4 regions of the Kitasatospora sp. NPDC088548 genome follow, and region 4 is predicted to be linked to each of the others. Evidence: riboswitches for the same ligand, from Rfam matches in the RefSeq annotation. Region 4 holds a riboswitch; each other region holds the start of a gene.

Region 1 (5,629 bases), on a different contig from region 4:
CAAGAAGGTGCGGTCGCTGGAGAGCGACACCCGCCGGGCGCAGGCGGAGACCCGCCGGGTCACCGCCGAGCTGGAGGCGCTGAGGACGCAGGCGGCCGCCGAGCGCGGCGCGGGTGAGAGTGAGGCCCGGCGGCTGCGGCACCGGATCTCCGAACTGGAGACCGCCGCCGAGCAGGGCCGCCGTTCGGCCCGCGAGGGGCGCAGCGTCGAGGACATGCGGCTGCGGCTGCTGCTGGACACCGTGCTGCAGTCGGCGCAGGGCCTGCAGCGGGAGCTGGCGCTGCCGGTCTCCCAGATCCGCCCGGCGGACCTGGTGGAGGCGGTGGTGCCGGGCTCGGCCTCGCCGCACGACGTGGCCCGGCGCGGGCTGGCGGAGGACGATCCGGCGCTGCTGGACCAGCTGCTGGCGATCCCGCAGGTGCATCTGGTGGTGGACGGCTACAACGTGACCAAGACCGGTTATCCGGCGCTGCCGCTGGAGCAGCAGCGGATCCGGTTGCTGGGCGGGCTGGCGATGCTGGCCCAGCGCACCCAGGCGGAGGTCACCTGTGTGTTCGACGGGCAGGACCTGGACGTGCCGGTGATCATGGCGCCGCCGCGCGGGGTGCGGGTGCGCTTCAGCCGGACCGGGGAGACGGCGGACGAGCTGATCCGCCGTCTGGTGCGGGCCGAGCCGCAGGGCCGTCCGGTGGTGGTGGTCTCCACCGACCGGGAGGTCGCGGAGGGCGTGCGCAAGGCGGGCGCGCGCCCCGTCGCCTCCGTCCTGCTGCTGAACCGGCTGGCCCGGCCCTGATGCCGGAGGGACCGGAGTGACCGCTGGTCAGCGCCCGGTTTGCGGCAGTGTGTGGATCCCGTGAAGTCAGGCCGCCGGTGGAGGTTCACGCCATCGGGGGAGTGGCGGAAAGCGTGGATCTTCACTAGGGTCTGGCGTCAAACCTATTTTCCGGATCCTCACTCAAACGGGTGAGTCCGTTGGAAGAAGGAACCGATCACTTTGGCCTCCCACCGCCGTCCCAAGCAGCCGAGCCGCGCGCGGGTCTCCGTGCTCACCGCTGCCGCTGCGACCGCGGTCGCCCTCTCCGCCCAGGTCGGCGCCCACGCCGCGCCCTCCCCCAAGAAGGAGGACGTGAAGGCGCAGATCGACCAGCTGAACGAGGAGCAGGAGCAGGCGGCCGAGAAGTACAACGGCGCCAAGGAGCGGGCCGACCAGCTGCGCAAGCAGGCGGACCAGCTCCAGGACCAGGTGGCCCGCGGCCAGGACCAGATGACGCAGCTTCAGGCCGGGCTGGCCGAGGTGGCGGGCGAGCAGTACCGCACCGGCGGCATCGACCCGTCCGTGCAGCTGATGCTCTCCTCCGACCCGTCGGGTTACCTGGACAAGGCCTCCAGCGTCCAGCAGGCCAGCTCCAGCCAGTCCGAGGCGCTCAAGGGCCTGCAGGACCAGCAGCGCCGCCTGGACCAGCAGAAGGCCGAGGCGGCCGCCGTCCTCGCCTCCCTGGACAGCACCACCAAGGATCTGAACCAGGCCAAGGCGGACGTCAACCAGAAGCTCAAGGAGGCCCAGACGCTGCTGAACTCGCTCAGCGCGGCCGACCGGGCCGCCCTGAAGGCGCAGCAGCAGCAGGACGACCGGGCCTCGCGCGGCAGCGAGCGCACCGACCTGAGCAGCCTGCCGCAGGCCGGCGGGTACGCCGGGGTGGCCGTCGCCAAGGCGATGAGCAAGCAGGGCTCGCCGTACGTCTGGGGTGCCATCGGGCCGAGCACCTTCGACTGCTCCGGTCTGATGGTCTGGGCGTACAAGCAGGCCAATGTCTCGTTGCCGCGCACCTCGCAGGCGCAGGCCGGCGTCGGCACCCGGGTCCCCTCGCTGGACCAGGCGCAGCCCGGTGACCTGATCATCTACCGCGACGACCGCAGCCATGTCGCGATGTACATCGGCAACGGCATGGTGGTGCACGCGCCGCACACCGGTGACGTGGTGAAGGTGATGAAGGCCGACGCGATGAAGATCAACGCCATCCGCCGGGTCTGACGGTTCGTCGATTGGGGGCAGAAGCCCCCGATCCGGACATTCCCTGATAGGTCGACACGCCCGGCCGGGCCGGCCCGCTGCTGTGATGTGGGACACGCCCCGGTCGGGCGCTCTCGACCCGCATTGTGAGTAATGATCAGCCCCGCGTGCGGTTGTGATCACATTCGGTCATATTCACAAATGAACTTGGGTATTCTTCCGTCTTTTTTCTGACAAGGATTTGAACGGATCACGGTTCTGTTACTAGGGTCATGCCTCGAACCACCGTGCAGTCGATCACCCATCCCGGGTGACGGCGGGGGTTACCGTCGAGTTCGTGAAGCAGCGGGGCAGGTGACTGCCCGACGGGGAGTCCAGCAGTCGGGGACGCTGTGGAGCGGAGCCGGGGAACCAAGTTCCTCCGGGGTGAATCGGCGCCAGGTCGACCGGTGGAACGGTCGGTGAGGCGCCGTAGGGCACGCTTCCGGCCCGAACCCGTCAGCTCACCCGGTAGGCGGACGTAGGAAGAAGGAGTCCGCCTTCGTGGCGTCCCATCGTCGTCCCAAGCCCGCCGGCCGTGCCCGCGTCTCCATCCTGACCGCGGCCGCCGCAGCGGCCGTGGCCCTCTCCGCGCAGTCGGGCGCGCACGCCGACCCGACGCCGACCAAGGATCAGGTCAAGGAGCAGGTCGACAAGCTCAACGAGCAGGCCGAGGTCGCCACCGAGCAGTACAACGGCGCCCAGGCCAAGCAGCAGGAGCTGCAGAAGCAGGTCGGCGAGCTCCAGGACAAGGTGGCCCGCCAGCAGTCGCAGGTGACCGATCTGCAGGGCGGCCTCGCCGAGATCGCCGGCGAGCAGTACCGCAACGGCGGCATATCGCCGACCGTTCAGCTGATGCTCTCCTCCAGCCCGGACAACTTCCTCACCCAGGCCGGCACCCTGACGCAGGCCGGCAGCTCGCAGTCGGGCCAGCTGAAGGAGCTCCAGGAGCAGCAGCGCAGGCTCGACCAGGACCGCACCGAGGCCCAGAACAAGCTCGGCGAGCTGGAGGCCACCACCCAGCAGCTGAAGGCGTCCAAGGAGGAGATCCAGGGCAAGCTGGCCAAGGCCCAGGAACTGCTCAACACGCTGACCGAGCAGGAGCGCGAGGCGCTGCGCGCGGCCGAGGAGAAGGCCGCCGCCGAGGCCAAGGCCAAGGCGGACGCCGCCAAGGCGACCGCGAAGGCCGAGGCCGACCGGGCATCCCGCGACAACGGCCGCGGCGACCTGGGCACCCCGTCCTCCTCGCCCGTCACCAAGCCGTCGGCGTCGTCCACGCCGTCCACGTCGTCCGCGCCCAGCGCCCCGGCCGCCAACGGCTCGCGGGCCGCCGCCGCGATCGCGGCCGCCGAGAGCAAGCTCGGCGCGCCGTACGTCTACGGCGCCACCGGCCCGAACTCCTTCGACTGCTCCGGCCTCACCAGCTGGGCGTACGCCCAGGCGAACGTGTCGCTGCCGCGCACCTCGCAGGCCCAGGCCAACGCCGGCACCCGGATCGGCTCGAACATCGCCAACGCCCAGCCCGGCGACCTGGTGATCTTCTACGGCGACAACCACCACGTGGGCATCTACGTCGGTGGCGGCCAGGTCATCCACGCGCCCAAGCCCGGCGCCTCGGTCCGCTACGAGTCGGCCTCCAACATGCCGGTCTCCACCATCGTGCGGCTCTGACCCCGAGTCAGGCTTTCGCAGGCCCGGTCTCCCTCGCGGGAGGCCGGGCCTGCGGCTTTTCCGGCCGGCCGGACGCCTGTCCGATTCAGGGTCAAATATTCGGGTTGGTAGGGGTTTGGACTCGCTCGCCCGGACTCGCTAACGTCTGCCACCGGACACCCGCTTCCAGAGCCGCCCGCACCGGAGCGGCCACAGGCCGGGACGCAGAATTGGAGCCGCAGTCGGATGGCCGTGCACCGCCGTTCCCCACAGTCGGGTGCGCACACCCTCGCCCGCGCGCTGGTGCTGACCGCGGCGGCCACCACCGTCCTGGGCGTGGCCGTGGGCGGCAGCGCCCATGCCGCCCCGGGCTCACCGGACGGGCCGCAGAACCGCAAGGACGTCAAGGTGCGGATCGACCAGCTGTACGACGAGGCCGAACAGGCGTCGGAGAAGTACAACGCGGCGCTGGACGCGCAGCAGCGGCTGCAGAGCGAGGCCGGCACGCTCCAGCAGCAGATCGCCGTCGGCCAGGACGAGCTCAACCGGCTGCGCGGCGACCTCGCCACCGTCGCCGGCGCCGAGTACCGGGCCGGCGGCCTGGCGCAGACCGTCCAGCTGATGCTCTCCACCGACCCCGAGGGCTATCTGTCCCGGGCGCGCTCCCTCGACCAGGCCGCCGAGCGGCAGAACGACACGCTGCACGAGGTGGTGTCGCGCCAGCGCCGGCTCGACCAGCGCCGGGCCGAGACCTCCGCCAAGCTCTCCGAACTGGAGCAGATCCGCCGTGCCCTCGCCGACAGCAAGCAACAGATCCAGCAGCGGCTGGCCGGGGCGCAGAAGCTGCTCAACGGTCTGAGCGCCACCGAGCGGGCCAGGATGGCGGCCCAGGACGCCCGGGAGGCCGAGCAGCGTGCCACCCGCGGTACCGACCGGCTCGACCTCGGGACCGTCCCGCCCGCCTCGGAGCGCGGTGCCGCCGCGCTGGCCGCCGCCGTGAAGATGATCGGCTCGCCCTATGTGTACGGATCCGCCGGACCGCGAGCGTTCGACTGCTCCGGTCTGATGTACTGGAGCTGGCAGCAGGCCGGAGTGACCCTGCCGCGGACCTCGCAGGCCCAGGCGTTCGCCGGCCGGCGGGTCAGCCTCTCAGACGCGCGACCGGGAGACCTGGTGATCTTCTACCGGGACATGCACCACGTCGGCATGTACGCCGGCGGCGGGGTGATCGTGCACGCCCCCTACCCGGGTGCCAAGGTCCGCTTCGAGAGCGTCAGCGCGATGCCCGTCGCGGGGGTGGTCCGGCTCTGAGGCGGACCGGCCGGACCTCTGCCACCGACGCCGGAGCCCGCTGTGGCGTGCTGTCCCGGCGCGGTGCGCTGCTGCTCGCGGTGGGCGGACTGGCCCAGCTCTCGCTGCCCAGGGCCGCCCCGGCGGCGCCGGTCGCGGGCCGGGTGGCGGATGACGGGGCCGCGGTGGCGGCCCTGCTGACCGAGCGGGCCCAGGCGCTGGCGGGGTCGACGGGCCTGTCGTTGGTCGACCCGGGCTACCGGAACCTGGTGCTCGGCGCCGGTGCCGGGCCGGGCCGGCTCACCGCCGGGGCCGAACTGGCCGTCCGGGTGGCCGGCTACGACGACCAGCCGGTGGTGTACCCGCGCCGGCTCACCCTGCTGCGGACCGCGGCCGGCTGGCAGGTCGAGCGGGAGGAGAGCGCCGGCGGCCCGCCGCCGCTGTGGGACCTCGGCACCCTCCGGGCCGTACGGGGCGACCACTGCCTGGTGCTCGGTCTGGCCGACGGCCCCGATCCGGCGGAGCTCGCGGCCGTGGCGGACCGGGCCGTACCGGCGGTCAGCGCGGTCTGGGGCACCGGGTGGGCGGGCCGCCTGCTACTGGAACTGCCCGCCACCGAGGCCCAGTTCGTCCGGCTGC
Region 2 (5,629 bases), on a different contig from region 4:
GCATCCCCTTGCGGGGGATCCGGGTGCCGAGGACGGTGAGCAGCGGTCCGCCCACCACGACGCCGAGCGCGTAGCCGGAGATGAGCAGGCCCGCGGTGGGGATGGACACCGAGAAGTCGCCGGCGACCTCGGGCAGCAGGCCCATGATCACGAACTCGGTGGTGCCGATGCCGAAGGCGCTGATCGCCAGCGCCAGGAGCGCGAGGGGCATGAGAGTCTGCTTTCCAAGACGATTGCATGTGCAACTACCAGCGCCGACAATACGTCTACCATCCAGATACTTGCAAGCGCCGGATATTGCCTAGGTGAACATACGCCACGCTTGCCAGCACCCCTCGGCACGATTAGGTTAGGCTCACCTAACTTACTGGAGGTCAGCCATGAGCCCCGTGGACACCACGGCACCCGAGGCGCCGGAGGCGCCCGAACCCACCGCCGCCGAACGGGTCTGCAGTCTGCTCACCGCCACCTCCTCCGTGGTGATCCGCGCCTGCGGCGAGCACCATGAGCTGGACACCCCGATCGCGGTACAGGGCTCCCGGCTGCGCCTCCACGCCCCCCTCGACGCGCCGCTCACCCTCGCCGCCACCCGCGCGCAGGACGGGCTCGCCGTCGTCCTGGACCTCACCGACATCGCCCCGGTCGCCGTCCGCGACCGCGTCCGCGGCCGGCTGTCCCTGGCCGGCCGGCTCCACCTGGCCCACCTCGCCGACGACGGGCTCGGCGTCCACCTGCGCCTGGACGTCGCACACGCCGTCCTCTCCACCCCGTACGGCACCACCGCGCTGACCGGCGCCGACCTCGCCCTCGCCGGGCCCGACCCGCTCGCCCGCTACGAGGCCGGCCTGCTCACCCACCTCGCCGACGACCACCCGGACGCGCTCGCCGTGCTCACCCGCCTGCTCGACCCGGACCTGCTCGCCGAGCGGCCCGGGATCCGCCCGCTGGCCCTCGACCGGTACGGCCTGGTGCTGCGCCTGGACCACCCGCACGGCCACCGCGACGTCCGTCTGGTCTTCCCCGAACCCGCCCGGGACGCGGACGAGTTCGGCCACCGGGTACACCAGCTGCTGACCGCCGCGCACCGCGCGCTGCCCGCCCACCGGATCTGAACCAGGCCACCGGTCAACGTGGCTGACCAGACGTCAACTTCCCTTGGCGTCACGTAAAACCAAAACGGCCGGCCCGGCTCGCGAGAGGATTTCTCGCGAGCCGGGCCGGCCGACTGGGCGTGTCCCGCGCCCAGGGCGCCACTGTCGGTGCGGCGATCACCCGGTCGAGCGGTCACCCGACATGACCATCCCGAGTGGCCGTACGCCCCGCACCCAGCGGTGGTTCTGATGCCCGATCAGATGGCGACGCCGTGCGCCCGCAGGTAGGCGATCGGGTTGACGTCCGTGCCGTACCCCGCACCGGTGCGGATCTCGAAGTGCAGGTGCGGGCCGGTCACGTTGCCGGTCGCGCCCGAAAGGCCGATCTGCTGGCCGGCGGTGACGGTCTGGCCGATCCTGACGCCGATCGAGGACAGGTGCGCGTACTGGGCGTACTTGCCGTCGGCGAGCTTGATCTCGACCTCGTTGCCGTAGGCGCCGCCGTTGCCGGCCTTCACCACGGTGCCGCCCGCGACGGCGCGCAGCGGGGTGCCGGTGGAGACGACGAAGTCGGCGCCGGTGTGGTGGCCGGAGGACCACATCGAGCCGGCCACGCCGTAGGCGGTGCCGAGCTTCGGGCTGGCGACCGGGGAGACGTAGCTGGCGACGCCGGCCACGGTAACCGGGGCCGGGGTGGCGGGCTTGGCGACCTCGATCTTGGTCTGGACTGGGGTCTGCGGGGCGGGCTTGACCGGCTTGGCGGTCTGAACCGGCTTCGGCGCGGCGGCCGGAGCGGCCGGAGCAACCGGGGCGGCCGGCTTGGCGGCCTCGGCCGGAGCGGCGGCCTTGGCGCCGAGCGCGAGCTTCTGGCCCGGGAAGATCAGGTTCGGGTTGGCACCGACGACCGAGCGGTTCTGCTCGTACAGCGCCTGCCAGCCACCCTCGACCTGCTTGGCGTCGGCGATCTTCGACAGGGTGTCCCCGCCGACGACCTGGTAGCTCTGCTCGACCGGCGCGGCTGCCGGGGCGGCCTGCTGCGGGGCGGCGGCCGGGGCGGCGTCGGCGGTCGAGGAGTTGCTCTGCTGGGGCTTCGCGGCCGGCGCGGTGTGGGCCTGGGCGCTGATCGCGGTCACCAGCGGAAGGGCGAAAGCGGCGCCGGTGACGGCGGTGGCGATACCGATGCGGGCGGCGCGGGGCAGGGCGATACGACGAGCCTGTGCGGGCATGGAAGATTTCCTCTCCGACGCCTACGAGGTGAGCTGTCGGGTTCGGGCTGGAGTTGCCCGGCCGCAATGCGGCTTCACCCCAAGCCGGACCGTGAATTCCGGTCCGGCGACTTACCTTTGGGTCCCCCGCTCCTGCCGTACAGAGTTCAGTTCGCACCACCGGGCAGCGGCAGGACTAGGCGTTCCACCCGGTGGCCGCCCGGGCCGTGGCCGGGCGGTCGCTGAACTAAAACCCATCCGTACGGGCTAAGCAATGTCGATCACGTGAAGTCACCACAAAGCCCCGAGGCGTCGTGACACTCCGAATGATCGGCTGCACAGTACGCACACAATCCATTGACCTGGAGCGACCGCCCGGCGACACTCCGCCGATATCCGCGTCAGTACGCATGCGATCACCTACGGAATGCCATTCGCCGACACACCCCCCGGTGACCCTTGTCACGTCGGCCCGCGGGGCGCACGATCGGGCGGTGGCCACCTCCGAGGCCGGCACCCTGCGCCTGGGCACCGCGCAGGGTCGCTGGGTACTACTGGCGACGGTGCTCGGCTCCAGCATGGCGATGCTCGACGGCACCGTGGTGAACGTCGCCCTGCCCCGGATCGGCGCCGATCTGGGCGCCCCCCTCGCCGCCCTGCAATGGACGCTCAACGCCTATCTGCTGACCCTGGCCGGGCTGATCCTGCTCGGCGGCGCGCTCGGCGACCGCTACGGCCGCCGCCGGGTGTTCCTGATCGGCGTGGTCTGGTTCGCGGTCGCCTCGGCGGCCTGCGCCGCCGCGCCCACCATCGGCGTGCTGGTCATCGCCCGCGCCGTGCAGGGCATCGGCGGCGCCCTGCTCACCCCCGGCTCACTGGCGATGCTCCAGGCCGTCTTCCACCCGGACGACCGCTCGGCGGCGGTCGGCCTCTGGTCCGGCCTCGGCGGGGTGTCGGCCGCGGTCGGGCCGTTCCTCGGCGGCTGGCTGGTGGACGGCCCCGGCTGGCGGTGGATCTTCCTGCTGAACGTCCCGCTCGCCGTCCTGGTGGTCGCGGTGGCGGCCCGGCACGTGCCGGAGAGCCGGGACGAGAGTGCGACCGGCCGGTTCGACGTCCTCGGCGCACTGCTCGCCGCCCTGACCCTGGGCGCGATCACCTACGCGCTGACGGCGGCCGGTGGAGGGGTGTCCGCGTCCGTCTGGGTGACCGGCGTGGCCGGCCTGCTGCTGGGGGCGGCCTTCGTCTCGGTGGAGCGCCGCAGCCCGGAGCCGATGCTGCCGCTCGGCCTCTTCTCCTCCCGGCTGTTCACCGCGGTGAACCTGGTCACCCTCTGCGTGTACGCGGCCTTCAGCGGAGTGTTCTTCCTCCTGGTGGTGCAGTTGCAGACGGTCTCCGGGTTCTCCCCGCTGGTCTCCGGGCTGTCCCTGATCCCGGTCACCGTCCTGATGCTGGCCCTGTCGGCACGCGCCGGGCGGCTCGGCAAGCGGATCGGCCCGCGGCTGCCGCTCACCGTGGGTCCGCTGCTCTGCGCGGGCGGTGTGCTGCTGATGCTGCGGATCGGCCCCGGCGCCTCGTACTGGGCGGACGTGCTGCCCGCCGTCACCGTGCTGGGCTGCGGGATGGTGCTGCTGGTCGCGCCGCTGACCGCCACGGTGCTGGCGGCGGTGGAGGTCCGGCACGCGGGCATCGCCAGCGGTGTCAACAACGCCGCCGCCCGGGCCGCCGGCCTGCTCGCGGTCGCCGCCCTGCCCGCCCTGGCCGGTCTCAGCGGCGAGGCCTACCGGGTGCCCGCCTCGGTGGACTCGGCCTTCCACACCGCGATGCTGATCTGCGCCGGGCTGCTGGTCGCCGGCGCGCTGGTGGCCGTCACCACCGTCCGGGGCAATGTGCTGGCCCCCGAGGACCACCGCCCGGTGGCCGAGCCGGACTGCCAGTGGTCCTGCGGCACCAACGCCCCGCCGCTCGACCCGGGCCACGTCGACGCCGGAACGGCCGAGGGCCCCGCCACCGGAACGGCGGCAGGGCCCTCGGCGAACTGACGGCACACCGGCGCAGGCGCGGCGTCAGTGCAGACGGGGCGTCAGAGGATGTCGCCCGGCGCGTACTTGGCGGCCTCCGGGTACGCGGCCGCGACGGCCTCGACCCGGCGGACCACCTCGGCGACCTGGGCGCCGGCCGCACCGGTGAAGGAGAGCCGGTCGGCGAGCAGCGCGTCCAGGGCGGCCCGGTCCAGCGGGATCCGCTCGTCGGCGGCCAGCCGGTCCAGCAGCTCGTTCTCCCGGGCGCCGGCCCGCATCGCCAGCGCGGAGGCGACGGCGTGCTCCTTGATGACCTCGTGCCCGGTCTCCCGGCCGACGCCCGCCCGCACCGCACCCATCAGCACCTTGGTGGTGGCCAGGAACGGCAGGTAGCGGTCCAGCTCGGCCTCGATCACGGCCGGGAAGGCGCCGAACTCGTCGAGGACGGTCAGGAAGGTCTCCAGCAGGCCGTCGAAGGCGAAGAAGGCGTCCGGCAGCGCGACCCGGCGGACCACCGAGCAGGAGACGTCGCCCTCGTTCCACTGGTCGCCGCCCAGCTCGGCGGTCATCGAGGCGTAGCCGCGCAGGATGACGGCCAGGCCGTTGACGCGCTCGCAGGAGCGGGTGTTCATCTTGTGCGGCATCGCGGAGGAGCCGACCTGGCCCTCCTTGAAGCCCTCGGTGACCAGCTCGTGGCCGGCCATCAGACGGATGGTCTTGGCCAGGCTGGAGGGCGCGGCGGAGAGCTGGACGAGGGCGGTGAGCACCTCGAAGTCCAGCGAGCGCGGGTAGACCTGGCCGACGCTGGTCAGCACGTTCTGGAAGCCGAGGTGGCCGGCCACCCGGCGCTCCAGCTCGGCGAGCTTGTCGGTGTCGCCGCCGAGCAGGTCCAGCATGTCCTGGGCGGTGCCGACCGGGCCCTTGATCCCGCGCAGCGGGTAGCGGGCGATCAGCTCCTCCAGGCGGCTGAAGGCGACCAGCAGCTCGTCGGCGACGGTCGCGAAGCGCTTGCCCAGGGTGGTGGCCTGCGCGGCCACGTTGTGCGAACGGCCGGCCATGACCAGCTCGGCGTGCTGGGCGGAGAGACGGCCGAGGCGGACCAGGACGGCCACCGTGCGGTCCCGCACGTGCTCCAGCGACTGGCGGATCTGCAGCTGCTCGACGTTCTCGGTCAGATCCCGGGAGGTCATTCCCTTGTGGATCTGCTCGTGACCGGCGAGCTCGCTGAACTCCTCGATCCGGGCCTTCACGTCGTGGCGGGTGATCCGCTCACGGGCGGCGATGGAGCCGAGGTCGACCTGGTCGACCACGCGCT
Region 3 (5,629 bases), on a different contig from region 4:
GCCGCTCCGTCAGCCGGGCGATGTCGCGCCGCTGCTGGTCGGCGCGGCGGCGCTGGGTGGCGGAGACCGCGCGGTAGCGGGCGGCGGCCACGAGGGCGAGGGCGGCGATTACGCCGGTTGCCGTTGCACACCACTGAGTCATCGTCACGCCGCGAATTCTAGGGTGATGATCCTACGAAGGTGTGAACGGATCTCGCCAAGTGACTGGATCTCGTCAATATCCCGTCAATACGGCGTCAATCAGACGTCCTTCGGGCCCGATCGGCCAGGTGGCGGGCGGTGCGGGGCGGTCGGACGGGACCGGCTGGGCGCGGGCCGGGTACGGGCTGGGCGCGGGCCGGGGCATCGTGCGGGTGCGAACGGGTGGGTCGGGGGTGGCGCGGAGCGGGGGCCGTCCGCCCCCGCGCGGACGGCCCCGTCAGGCCTTCGGCCAGTCGCGGAGGCCGCTGGTGAGGACCGCGATCAGACGGTCCTGGGTGACCGAGAGGTCCTCCGCGAGCTGGAAGCCACCGCCGATGGAGAGCGAGGCGAAGCCATGGGCCACCGAGCGGACGGTGCGGGCGGCGTGGATCGCCTCGGGGCCGTCCAGCCCGTACTCGCGGAGCACCGCGACGATCACCCCGACCAGCCGGCCGGCCGCCCGGGTCAGGTCGTCGTCCGGCCGGGGGGCCTGCGGCAGCGCGTTGTAGCGGTGCGGGTGCTCGGTGGCGTAGGCGTGGTAGGCCCGCAGGACGGCGGCCACCGCGTCGTCGCCGCCGCGGCCGAGGGCGGCCTCGGCGAGGCGGTCGGCCAGTTCCTCGGTGACCCGGACGGCGACCAGCCGGCGCAGCTCGGCGAGGCCGCCGCTGACGTGCTTGTACAGCGAGGGGGTGGCCACGCCGGCCCGGCTGGCGACGGCGGCCAGGGTGAGGGCCTCGGGGCCCTGCTCGTCGATGAGGGCGAGGGCGTGGCCGACGACCTGGTCGGGGGTCAGTCCTACTCGGGGCACGTGCGGTCTCCGGGGGTTCGTGGGGCGGGGCAGGGGCGTGCGGTGCGGGGGCCGGGGCTCAGGAGAGTTCGGCGAGGAAGGGCAGCAGCGCGTCGGCGGTGGCCTGCGGGTGGTCGGCCATCGGGTAGTGCCCGGCGCCCTCGATCATCACCTTGCGGGCCCCGAGCGCGGCCGTCTGCCGGTCGGCGACCAGCTCCGGGTTCGGGAAGTCGGGGTCCTTGGCGCCCATCACGACCAGCGCCGGGCACCGCACCGCGGCGGTCCAGCCGACCGGCGACGAGTCCCCGCGGAGCTGGCCCCGGACGGCGGTCCGGCGGCCGGGCGTGCGCAGCGCGGCGACCAGGCCGTCCACGTAGGCGTCGAAGTCGGCCGGCTTGGCGGTCGGGAACGCCATCTTGCGGTGGTAGAGGCCCCAGGAGGCGGGGACGTAGGTCAGCAGCGGGCCCATCAGGCCGAACACGGCGCGCTGCATCAGGTTCGGCGGCGGGTTCTCGACGAAGGCGTTCAGCAGGACGATCCCGGCGACCCGCTCGGGTGCGTCCCCGGCGGCCTTGACCACGGTGGCGCCGGTGTACGAGTTGCCGGCCAGCACGGCGCTCCGGATGCCGAGGTGGTCGAGCAGGGCGATGACGTCGGTGGCGACCGCGGCGGGCGAGTAGTCGTCCCAGGCGATCGAGGACTCGCCGAAGCCGCGCAGGTCCATGGTGATCACCCGGCGGCCGGCGGCCACCAGCAGCGGTCGCAGGTGCCGGTACGCGGCCCGGCTGTCGAGCATCCCGGGGAGCAGGACGACCGGGGTGCCGTCGCCCCGCCCGGTGTCGTCGAAGGCCAGCCGGCCGCCGGGGACGTCGAGGTACTGGGTGGTGGGGGTGGTGATGCCGGACATCGTGGGTCTCCTCGGGCCGCCGGGGCGTGTCATCGGCGGTGCTGCCGATAGCCATAAAGCTAAGGCTAATAGCCTTAGCCGTCAAGCTATCGATGTGCGACGGCTTCGGAGGTGCCCGTTCCGTGGTGCCCGCTCAGATCCCTTCCACCTTGAACGGGTCGTGCTCGCTGAGCAGCTTCTCCAGCCGGGCCTGGTCCACCCGGGTGACGATCTCGCTGGTCTCCTGCTTGTCCCGGACCACCTTGGCCAGGGTGAACGAGGAGGTGACGGTGTAGAGCAGGCCGAGTCCGAGGAAGGCCCTGGTCCACCCCCCGACCGGGAGGTAGGCGATCCCGATCGCGAGGGCGGCGGCGGACAGGGCGAAGGAGAGCACGGCCTGGACGTGGTACGCGGCCGTGGTGCGGGACTGCATCGGTGCGTTCATGGCGTCAGGATGGCGGCGCCCCGAGCGGACGCACATGAGTAGAACTACTCAAATGGGGGGTCGTTCGTTGACGTCCAATCACGTTCGGTAGTGTCAGTTGTCGTCAATCGTCCCAAAACGCCCATCGGGTCGCGTGGTGCCCGTGCTGTATCCGGTTGTCCCGAACGGATGGCTTGGAATCAGGGGCGCCTAGGATTAACGTTTGATAACGCAGCGCGGTTGTCAACGCCGTACCCAGACGGCACCGTGCGCCGTCGCCTAATCCCGACGACCCGCCCCCGGGCAGGTCAGGGAGCCGGGGAACCACGTTCCTTGGGGTGAATCGGCCGGGCCCAGGCCCAGCCGTAGGAGACCTTCCTGCTCCGAACCCGTCAGCTAACCCGGTAGGCGCGAAGGAAGGAAAGGAGCGCGCCTCCGTGGCGTCGACGTACTCTCCGGCACACCTGCCCGGCTCCGCCGCCGGCACCCAGCTGCTCGACCACCCGCGGCCCGCCGCCCACGAGGGCGGCTACGGCGGCCCCGCGGACGAGACCGGCCCGCAGCCCGCCGACGCCAACCGGCACCGGATGCCGCGCCAGGCCCGCGGCACCGCTCCACTGCTCGGCGTCACCGCCGTGGCCGCCACCCTCGGCGCCACCGGCTTCGCCTCCGCCACCCCGGCCGCCGCGCCGGCCATCGAGGCCCCGGACGAGACCCCGGTCGCCCTCTCCGCCGACCCCGGCCTCGCGCTCGCCGCCCGCATCCAGCAGCAGGCCGACAGCCAGCGCACCGCCGCCGAGGAGAACGCCCGCGTCCAGGCCGCCCAGGAGGCCGAGGCCAAGCGCGCCGCCCAGCAGGCGGAGGCCAAGCGGGCCGCCGAGGAGGCCGAGAGGGCCAAGCTCGCCGCCATCAACCTGCCGGTGCGCGACTACAACCTCTCCGCCCACTACGGCCAGAGCGCCTCCTACTGGGCCCACCTGCACACCGGCCTGGACTTCGCGGCCTCCACCGGTACCCCGGTCTACGCCGTCGGCCAGGGCACCATCACCTCGGCCGGCTGGTCCGGCTCGTACGGCTACCGGATCGTCGAGACGCTGCCCGACGGCACCGAGATCTGGTACTGCCACCTCTCCTCGATCATCAAGGGCACCGGCAAGGTCGTCCCCGGCCAGCAGATCGGCAAGGTCGGCGCCACCGGCAACGTCACCGGCCCGCACCTGCACCTGGAGGTCCGCCCCGGCGGCGGGGCCCCGGTCGACCCGGAGACCTGGTTCGAGCAGCGCGGCATCACCCCCTGACGCCCCGGAGGCGCCCCGGTCCGAGCAGCGGCCGGGGCACCTCCGCGTTCCAGGACCCGGAGGGCTCAGGCCCCGTCGGGCAGCCCGGCCAGGTACGCGTCGATCTCCTCCTGCCCCGGCTCCGGCGCCAGGTCCGGGAACTCCGCCACCAGCAGCCGCGGCAGCCCCGGCACCGTCCACCGGCCGGCCAGCTCCAGCGCCGCCTCGGCGGCCGCCTCCTCGAACGCCCCGAAGTCCCCGGTCAGCTCGTCCGGCATCGGCCGGCCGAGCGCGGTCAGCTCCGCCAGGTTGCGGTAGCTGCGCCGCATCAGGCCCTGCTCCAGCAGCCGCCGGGCGCCGTCGGTGGCCATCCCGACCGTGAGCACCCGGGCCGGGCCCCAGCCCTCACCGGCCGTCTCGTCCACCCAGCCGGCCGGCTCCAGCGCCGCGAACGCGGCCAGCCGGTCCTCCTCCGCCAGCTCCCGGAACCCCTCCAGCCAGGCCCGCACCGCCGCCTCGTCCGCGACGTCCACCCCGTAGGCGTGCAGCAGCAGCGTGTACAGCCGGGGCCAGGTCACCAGGTCCGCCCGCCGCAGCAGGCCGGCCGCCACCTCGCCCTGCCACTCGGCCTCCGCGTGCAGCCGCTCCTGCCGCTTGGCGTTCAGCCGCTTCGCCGCCCGCTGGCGGTCGATCAGCAGCCGCACCGCCTCGCCGTACGCCAGCGGATCCTCCTCCGGCGCGGGCTGGACGTACAGGTAGAGCCGCTCGACGAGCAACTGCTCCACGGCGTTCGAGGTCAGCTCCGGCCAGCCGTCGTGCATCCTGCCCTCGCCCAGCTCCAGCAGCGCCAGCACCGTCCGCAGCGGTTCCTCGGCCACCGGCGCGCGGCCCTCCGCCTCCGCCCAGGCGAGCAGTTCGGCGGCCTTGGTGCGCGGGGCGAGCCGCAGGTCTTCGTCTTCCATAGCCTCGACGGTAGCCGCTGGCCGCCCACCGGACGGACCGGGCCGGAGTAGGGTCGACGGACATGGTCCCCGTACGACTCACCGGCCCCCGGCTGGCCATTCGCGAGTTCCACCACACCCCGGGCGACATCGAGGCGCTGTACGCCGTCTTCGGCGACCCGGTCGCCACCCGCCACCTCCCCTTCGGACCGTACGACCGGGAGAGCTGTGCCGATCAGGTGGCGCAGTACCTGGAGGAGGCCCTGCGGGACGAACGCACGGTCTACCGGCTCGCCGTCACCCTGCGCGCGGACGGCACCGACTCCGCCGACCCCGCCGACGGGGGCGCCCCGATCGGCAGCGCCGCCCTCACCCTCGGGGAGCACCGCTCCGCAGTCCTCGGCTACGCGCTGCGCCCCGACACCTGGGGCCACGGCTACGCGGGCGAGATCACCGGGCTGCTCTGCGACCTCGCGTTCGGGACGCTCGGCGTGCACCGGCTGGCCGCCCGGGTCGACGTCGACAACACCGCCTCCAGCCGGGTGCTCACCCGGGCCGGGTTCCAGCTGGAGGGCCGGATCCGGCACGACCTCCACCTGCGGGACACCTGGTACGACTCCTTCCAGTACTCCCTGCTGGCGGACGAGTGGGCGGGGGCCGGGACCGGGGCGGGGCAGCGGGCGGGGGGTTAACCCCACCCCTTGTTCGGCGGGGGGCCGGATGTCCACCGGGCCCGCGCTTTGACAGGGTTGAGGAGTCAGCAGGACACGCCCCCACCACAGAACCGAGGACCGAGGCCCGGCCATGAGCAGCAGCCACAGCATGCAGCGCGGTGCGTACGACCGCGAGGACAGCCGCGACTCCCACGGTTCCGGCGACACCTACGGGACCTACGGCACCGACGAGGCCGACCCGAAGCACCGGCCCGCCCGGGCCCGCCGGACCGAGGAGCCGCCGTACGTCTGGCGGGCGCCGTTCTCCTCCTACACCTACAAGGAGATCGGCTTCACGCTCAGCGGACTGCCGGTCGCCATCGTGGGCTTCGCCTTCGCCGTCACGCTCTTCGCCCTGGGCCTGGGAACCTTCGTCACCGTCCTCGGCCTGCCGGTGCTGGCCGCGCTGACCAGCGGCGCC
Region 4 (5,629 bases):
GGCGCTCGGGAAGCCCTCCAGCACCTCGATGGCGTCCCGGCGGGCGATGTAGTCCTCGTGCGCCTTCTGGTAGGCGGCGGCCAGCTCCGGGTCCTCGGCGAGCCGGGCGGTCTGCTCCTTCATCACGCCGTCCGCCTCCAGGGTGCCGATCAGCGAGGCGGCCTTGGGGCAGGTCAGGTAGTACAGGGTCGGGAACGGCGTGCCGTCCGCGAGCCGGGGGGCCGTCTCCACGACGTCCGGGTTGCCGCAGGGGCAGCGGTGTGCGACCGCGCGCAGTCCGCGCGGGACCCGGCCGAGCTGCGCGGCGATGGCCGCGACGTCGGAGTCGGAGACGGTGGGGTGGTTCTCAGTGGTCATGGGGGGAGCTGTCTCCAGCGAGGGCGGGGGCGGGTGGAGAGGGCGGGGCCAGGGCGGCGGTGTCGGCTGTGTCGGCGGCGTCGACCGAGTCCCAGACGCTGGCGTACCAGGGCTTGGCCGCCGTCACCGGGCCGTGGGCCGCGCCCTCGGAGGGGGCGGGCGAGCTGACGGAGGACTTGGTGGCGCCCTGGCCGGCCGGGTCCACCGCGATGTACGGGGTCTCCCCCGGCATCGCGTAGTGCAGCCGGGCGCGGGCCTGCGCCTTGACGTACTCCGGGTCCTGCCAGCGGGCCTTCTCCCGGCGCAGCTGCTCGACCTGCTGCCGGGTGTGCTCGGCCTTCGCCCGCTGGGCGGAGATCTCGGAGCGCTGGGAGATGAACTGGCGGGTCGGGTAGGCGAGGATCGCCACCAGCGAGCAGAGCACCAGGACGAGGACGGTCGCCCGGCTCGTGAACCGGGGACGGGCCGCCAAGCCCGGAATCCTCCAGCCTGCCATCTCCCGATTCCCCTCCTGGTCGCGACGGTGCCCCGCCGTCCACCCTACGGGGTGAACGGCGGGGCACCGGTCAGGCGTGCGCTACCGGACGGCCGAGGGACCGGGCCGGAAGGGCTCAGCCCTCGTGCTTGAAGCGCGGGAAGGCGCCGCGGCCGGCGTACTCGGCGGCGTCGTCGAGGATCTCCTCGATGCGCAGCAGCTGGTTGTACTTGGCGACGCGCTCGGAGCGGGCCGGGGCGCCGGTCTTGATCTGGCCGCAGTTGGTGGCGACGGCCAGGTCGGCGATGGTGACGTCCTCGGTCTCACCGGAGCGGTGCGACATCATGCAGCGGTAGCCGTTGCGCTGGGCCAGCTCGACGGCGTCCAGGGTCTCGGTCAGCGAGCCGATCTGGTTCACCTTCACCAGCAGCGCGTTGGCGGTGGCGGTCTCGATGCCCTTGGCCAGGCGGACCGGGTTGGTGACGAACAGGTCGTCGCCGACCAGCTGGACCTTGTCGCCCAGCTTGACGGTCATGGCCTTCCAGCCGTCCCAGTCCGACTCGTCCAGCGGGTCCTCGATGGAGACCAGCGGGTAGGCGGCGACCAGCTCGGCGTAGTACTCGATGAGCTCGTTGGCCGAGAGCGCCTTGCCCTCGAACTGGTAGGCGCCGTCCTCGTGGAACTCGGAGGCGGCGACGTCCAGGGCGAGCGCGATGTCCTTGCCGGGCACGTAGCCGGCCTTCTGGATGGCCTCGACGATGAGGTCCAGGGCCTCGCGGTTGCTGTCCAGGTTCGGCGCGAAGCCGCCCTCGTCACCGAGGCCGGTGGACAGGCCGCGCTCCTTCAGCACGCCCTTGAGGGTGTGGTAGACCTCGACGCCCCAGCGGACGGCCTCGGAGAAGGACTCCGCGCCGATCGGGGCGATCATGAACTCCTGGATGTCGACGTTGGAGTCCGCGTGCGAGCCGCCGTTGAGGATGTTCATCATCGGGACCGGCAGGACGTGCGCGTTCGGGCCGCCCAGGTAGCGGAACAGCGGCAGGTCGCTGGCCTCGGCGGCGGCGTGCGCGACGGCCAGCGAGACGCCCAGGATGGCGTTGGCGCCGAGCGAGGACTTGTCCGGGGTGGCGTCCAGGTCGAGCATGGCCTGGTCGATCAGGCGCTGCTCGGTGGCGTCGTAGCCGACCAGCTCCGGGCCGATCTGCTCGATGACGGCCAGAACGGCCTTCTCCACGCCCTTGCCGAAGTAGCGGTTCTTGTCACCGTCGCGAAGCTCCAGCGCCTCGAAGGCGCCGGTCGAGGCACCCGACGGGACAGCGGCACGGCCGGTGCTGCCGTCGTCGAGGCCGACCTCGACCTCGACCGTGGGGTTCCCACGCGAGTCGAGAATCTCACGGGCTACGACGACATCGATGGACGGCACGAGGCATCTCCTAGCGGAAGCAGGGGTCCGGCTGACGGTGATGATGTCGGCGGGACAATTGCGGAGTCGTTACGACCAGAGCCTAACCGCACGGGCTCTCAGGGCCACGCTGACCTCGGTCCCGTCTCAGCGTGTGGCCTGCCTACCCACCGGTAGTTCACCTGGTTGCCCCATGGACGGGGCCGGAAGCGGGCGAAGGGGGCCGAATCCGGCCCCCTTCGCCCGCTGTCGCCCGGTGCGGGACTCAGCCGAGGGTGAGCACCTGGCCGGGGACGATCAGGTTCGGGTTGCCGCCGACGGTGCCGCGGTTGCCGTCGTACAGCGCCTGCCAGCCGCCGGAGACGCCCTGGGCGGCGGCGATGGTGGACAGCGTGTCGCCGGACTGGACGGTGTAGCCGTGACCGCTCTTCGGCGCGGCGGCCGGGGCGCTCTGGGCGGCCGCCGGGCGGAAGTCCTGGCTCGCGGCCTGGCCGGCGTACTGCTGGTAGACGCTCTGGTGGCTGGTCCAGTACCAGGCACCGTTGTTCTGGTACCAGTACACCTTCGCGTCGGCGTCCCAGCCGGCCTTGCCGGAGAAGCCCGGGGCCTGGGTGTTCTGCTGCGCGGGCTGGGCGGGCTTCGCGGCCGGCTGCGGGGCCTGCTGCTGGACGGGCTTCTGCGCGGGCTTCTGGGCCTGCTGCTGAACCGGCTTCGGCTGGGCCGGCTTCGGCGCGGCGGGCTTGGCGGCGGATGTGTCGACCGCGGCCGGGGCGCCGCCCTTGGTCAGGCCGGCCTTCTGGGAGCAGACCGGCCAGGCGCCCGGCCCCTGCGAGGCGAGGACCTTCTCCGCGACCGAGATCTGCTGGGCCTTGCTGGCCTGGTTGGCCTGCGCGGCGTACGCGTTGCCGCCGTACGCCTTCCAGGTGCTGGAGGTGAACTGCAGGCCGCCGTAGAAGCCGTTGCCCGTGTTGATGCTCCAGTTGCCGCCGCTCTCGCACTGGGCGACCGCGTCCCAGGTGGAGGCGGGGGCGGCCGAGGCACCGGAGGCGGTGAGGAGCGGCATCGCGAGTCCGACGCCGGCCACACCGGCGACGGCGATGGCCTTCTCGGCCTGGGTACGACGACGGTGACGGCCAGTTCCAACGAACAGCATGAAGATGTCCCTCTCCGCACGCCTGCGAGGTGAGCTGTCGGGTTCGGACCGGGAGGTGGCCCGGCCGCGTCACGCGGAACGTCTCGGCCCGCGCGGGCGGCTTCACCCCAAGCCGTGGGGGACGGCAACAAACCTGGTTCCCCCGCCCCTGCCCAAGGGTTCTGGTCGATTTCCCGTGACGCGGCGGGCAGGATTCGGCGTCCCGCGCACGAGGTCCGCAGCAGCGGACTCCAGGGAGGTTAGACAGATCATCACATCAATCACAAGCTCATATCGCCCACATCACACATAAATTACGGCCCGTGGTCATGCGCCTACCAACCGAGGTGCTATGTCCGGTTTAATGGTGATTCAGGCCACGTGGAGCGGGTCGACGGCACCCGACTGACGCGCCGGAAACCTCAGTCGACGGTCTCGGACGACGGCCTCTCCGGGGTGAATTCGACCGGCAGTTCACGAAGTCCACGCATGATCAGACCACCGCGCCACCGCAGATTCTCCGGGCTTTCGGCAAGCCGCAGATCGGGCAGCCGGGAGAGCAGCGTGGCCAGTGCGGCCCGGCCCTCCAACCGGGCCAGCGGGGCGCCGATGCAGTAGTGGATGCCGTGCCCGAAGCCGAGGTGCGGGTTGTCCGTCCGGGCCAGGTCGAGGGTGTTCTCGTCGGAGAACCGCGCCGGGTCCCGGTCCGCCGCCGCGAGCACCACCAGCACCGGGTCACCGACCGGGATGTCCACCCCGCCGATGGTCAGCGGGGTGGTGGCGAACCGCCAGGTGGCCAGCTCCACCGGGCCGTCGTAGCGCAGGAGTTCCTCGATGCCGGTCTCCAGCAGCGCGGTCTCGCCGCGGACGATCGAGTCCTGCAGCAGGGCCCGCTGGCCGGGGTTGCGCAGCAGCGCGTAGGTGCCGTTGCCGATCAGGTTGACGGTCGTCTCGAAGCCGGCGAAGAGCAGGATGAAGGCCATCGCCGCGGCCTCGTTCTCGGTCAGGTGCTCGCCGTGGTCACTGGCCCGGATCAGACCGGAGATCAGGTCGTCGCCGAGGTCGGCCCGCTTGCGGTGGATCAGCTCCAGCAGATACGCCCGCATCTTCCGTACCGCGCGCCCGACGCCACCGCGCTGACCGCCGCCGTGGCGGATCATCATGCCCGCCCAGTCCCGGAAGTCGTCCTGGTCCTCGGACGGCACGCCGAGCAGGTCGCAGATCGCGTAGATGGGCAGCGGGAAGGCGAACTCGTGGATCAGGTCCGCCGAGCCGCGCTCCGCGAAGCCGTCGATCAGCCGGTCGGTGAGCTGCTGCACCCGCGGCTCGAACTCGGCCACCCGGCGCGGCGTGAACGCCTTCGACACCAGCCGGCGCAGCCGGGTGTGGTCCGGCGGGTCGATGTTCAGCAGGTGCGTCATCAGATCGGCCTGCCGCTCCCCCGGAATGCCCACCCGGCCGGTGCGGTGCGCCTGCCCGCTGTGGTGGGCGGGGTTCTTGGAGAGCCTGCCGTCGGCGAGCGCCTGCCGGGCGTCCGCGTACCTGGTCACCAGCCAGGCCTCCACCCCGCTCGGCAGGGTGGTGCGGTGCACCGGCGCGTGCTCGCGCAGCCACGCGTACGCGGGGTACGGGTCGGCGGCGAACTCCCAGGTGAAAAGCGGCGGGCGGGCGGAATCGGGCTGAACTGGCATGGGACGACCGTATCCGGTGGGTAAGTCCGGCCCGGCAGGCGTGAGCCTGGTCACCTGAGGGGTAATCCCTGTTGCGGAGGGTCAGGACGTGCCTACGATCCTCCAACGAAAAAATGTGGGCGACGGTGCGGTGCCGTCCACTGGAAGGAGCGCACCATGCGGGTAGCCGGGGCAGTCGTGGTCATCGCCGTACTCGACGGCGGGTCGGGTGCCGACCTCGCCCGCCGCTTCACCTCCGCCGGCGCCTCCGGGGTGCTCGTCGCCGACCTGCGGGTCGGCATCGCCGAGGACCTCGCCGCCGAGCTCGACCGGCCGGGCTGCCCGGTCGTCGGCGTCTGCGGCGACATCCACCGCCCGAGCGACATCGCCGCCCTGGTCGACACCGCCGAGAAGCACCTCGGCCCGATCGACCTGTTCTGTGTGGCCGGTCCGGACGGCGAGCGGATCATCTCGCTCGCCGAGCTGCCCGACCACCTCGACCTGGAACGGCTCGCCGAGCTGCTCGCCCTGGTCGGCGAGGCGATCGGTGAGGTCGTCCCGCCGCAGCGCCGGCCGGTGGAGAGCGTCCAGCC

Evidence for each region. A riboswitch is a leader RNA that binds a small molecule or an ion and turns the genes downstream of it on or off. The one in region 4 is predicted to bind cyclic di-AMP.
Region 1: another riboswitch for cyclic di-AMP. It lies ahead of ACIP82_RS25615 (NlpC/P60 family protein); the one in region 4 lies ahead of ACIP82_RS26860 (transglycosylase family protein).
Region 2: another riboswitch for cyclic di-AMP. It lies ahead of ACIP82_RS05635 (peptidoglycan DD-metalloendopeptidase family protein); the one in region 4 lies ahead of ACIP82_RS26860 (transglycosylase family protein).
Region 3: another riboswitch for cyclic di-AMP. It lies ahead of ACIP82_RS27595 (M23 family metallopeptidase); the one in region 4 lies ahead of ACIP82_RS26860 (transglycosylase family protein).

What each region holds. Positions count from the first base shown of each region.
Region 1 covers NZ_JBIVMI010000022.1:8,914-14,542, forward strand. Annotated here, with positions in the region: gene ACIP82_RS25605 (NYN domain-containing protein) at 1-793, shown strand, start outside; gene ACIP82_RS25610 (NlpC/P60 family protein) at 995-2,032, shown strand; cyclic di-AMP (ydaO/yuaA leader) riboswitch at 2,390-2,544, shown strand; gene ACIP82_RS25615 (NlpC/P60 family protein) at 2,555-3,721, shown strand; gene ACIP82_RS25620 (NlpC/P60 family protein) at 3,947-5,011, shown strand; gene ACIP82_RS25625 (hypothetical protein) at 5,059-5,629, shown strand, end outside.
Region 2 covers NZ_JBIVMI010000003.1:35,417-41,045, reverse strand. Annotated here, with positions in the region: gene ACIP82_RS05645 (MFS transporter) at 1-211, opposite strand, end outside; gene ACIP82_RS05640 (DUF2470 domain-containing protein) at 381-1,112, shown strand; gene ACIP82_RS05635 (peptidoglycan DD-metalloendopeptidase family protein) at 1,349-2,317, opposite strand; cyclic di-AMP (ydaO/yuaA leader) riboswitch at 2,321-2,479, opposite strand; gene ACIP82_RS05630 (MFS transporter) at 2,875-4,335, shown strand; gene purB (adenylosuccinate lyase) at 4,377-5,629, opposite strand, start outside.
Region 3 covers NZ_JBIVMI010000025.1:23,516-29,144, reverse strand. Annotated here, with positions in the region: gene ACIP82_RS27615 (sensor histidine kinase) at 1-142, opposite strand, end outside; gene ACIP82_RS27610 (TetR/AcrR family transcriptional regulator) at 419-988, opposite strand; gene ACIP82_RS27605 (alpha/beta hydrolase) at 1,047-1,874, opposite strand; gene ACIP82_RS27600 (YiaA/YiaB family inner membrane protein) at 2,008-2,298, opposite strand; cyclic di-AMP (ydaO/yuaA leader) riboswitch at 2,544-2,702, shown strand; gene ACIP82_RS27595 (M23 family metallopeptidase) at 2,715-3,575, shown strand; gene ACIP82_RS27590 (hypothetical protein) at 3,641-4,516, opposite strand; gene ACIP82_RS27585 (GNAT family N-acetyltransferase) at 4,579-5,187, shown strand; gene ACIP82_RS27580 (sensor domain-containing protein) at 5,300-5,629, shown strand, end outside.
Region 4 covers NZ_JBIVMI010000024.1:5,970-11,598, forward strand. Annotated here, with positions in the region: partial or broken gene ACIP82_RS26845 (DUF501 domain-containing protein) at 1-375, opposite strand, end outside; gene ACIP82_RS26850 (septum formation initiator family protein) at 347-829, opposite strand; gene eno (phosphopyruvate hydratase) at 969-2,255, opposite strand; gene ACIP82_RS26860 (transglycosylase family protein) at 2,500-3,387, opposite strand; cyclic di-AMP (ydaO/yuaA leader) riboswitch at 3,393-3,564, opposite strand; gene ACIP82_RS26865 (cytochrome P450) at 3,789-5,057, opposite strand; gene ACIP82_RS26870 (SDR family NAD(P)-dependent oxidoreductase) at 5,214-5,629, shown strand, end outside.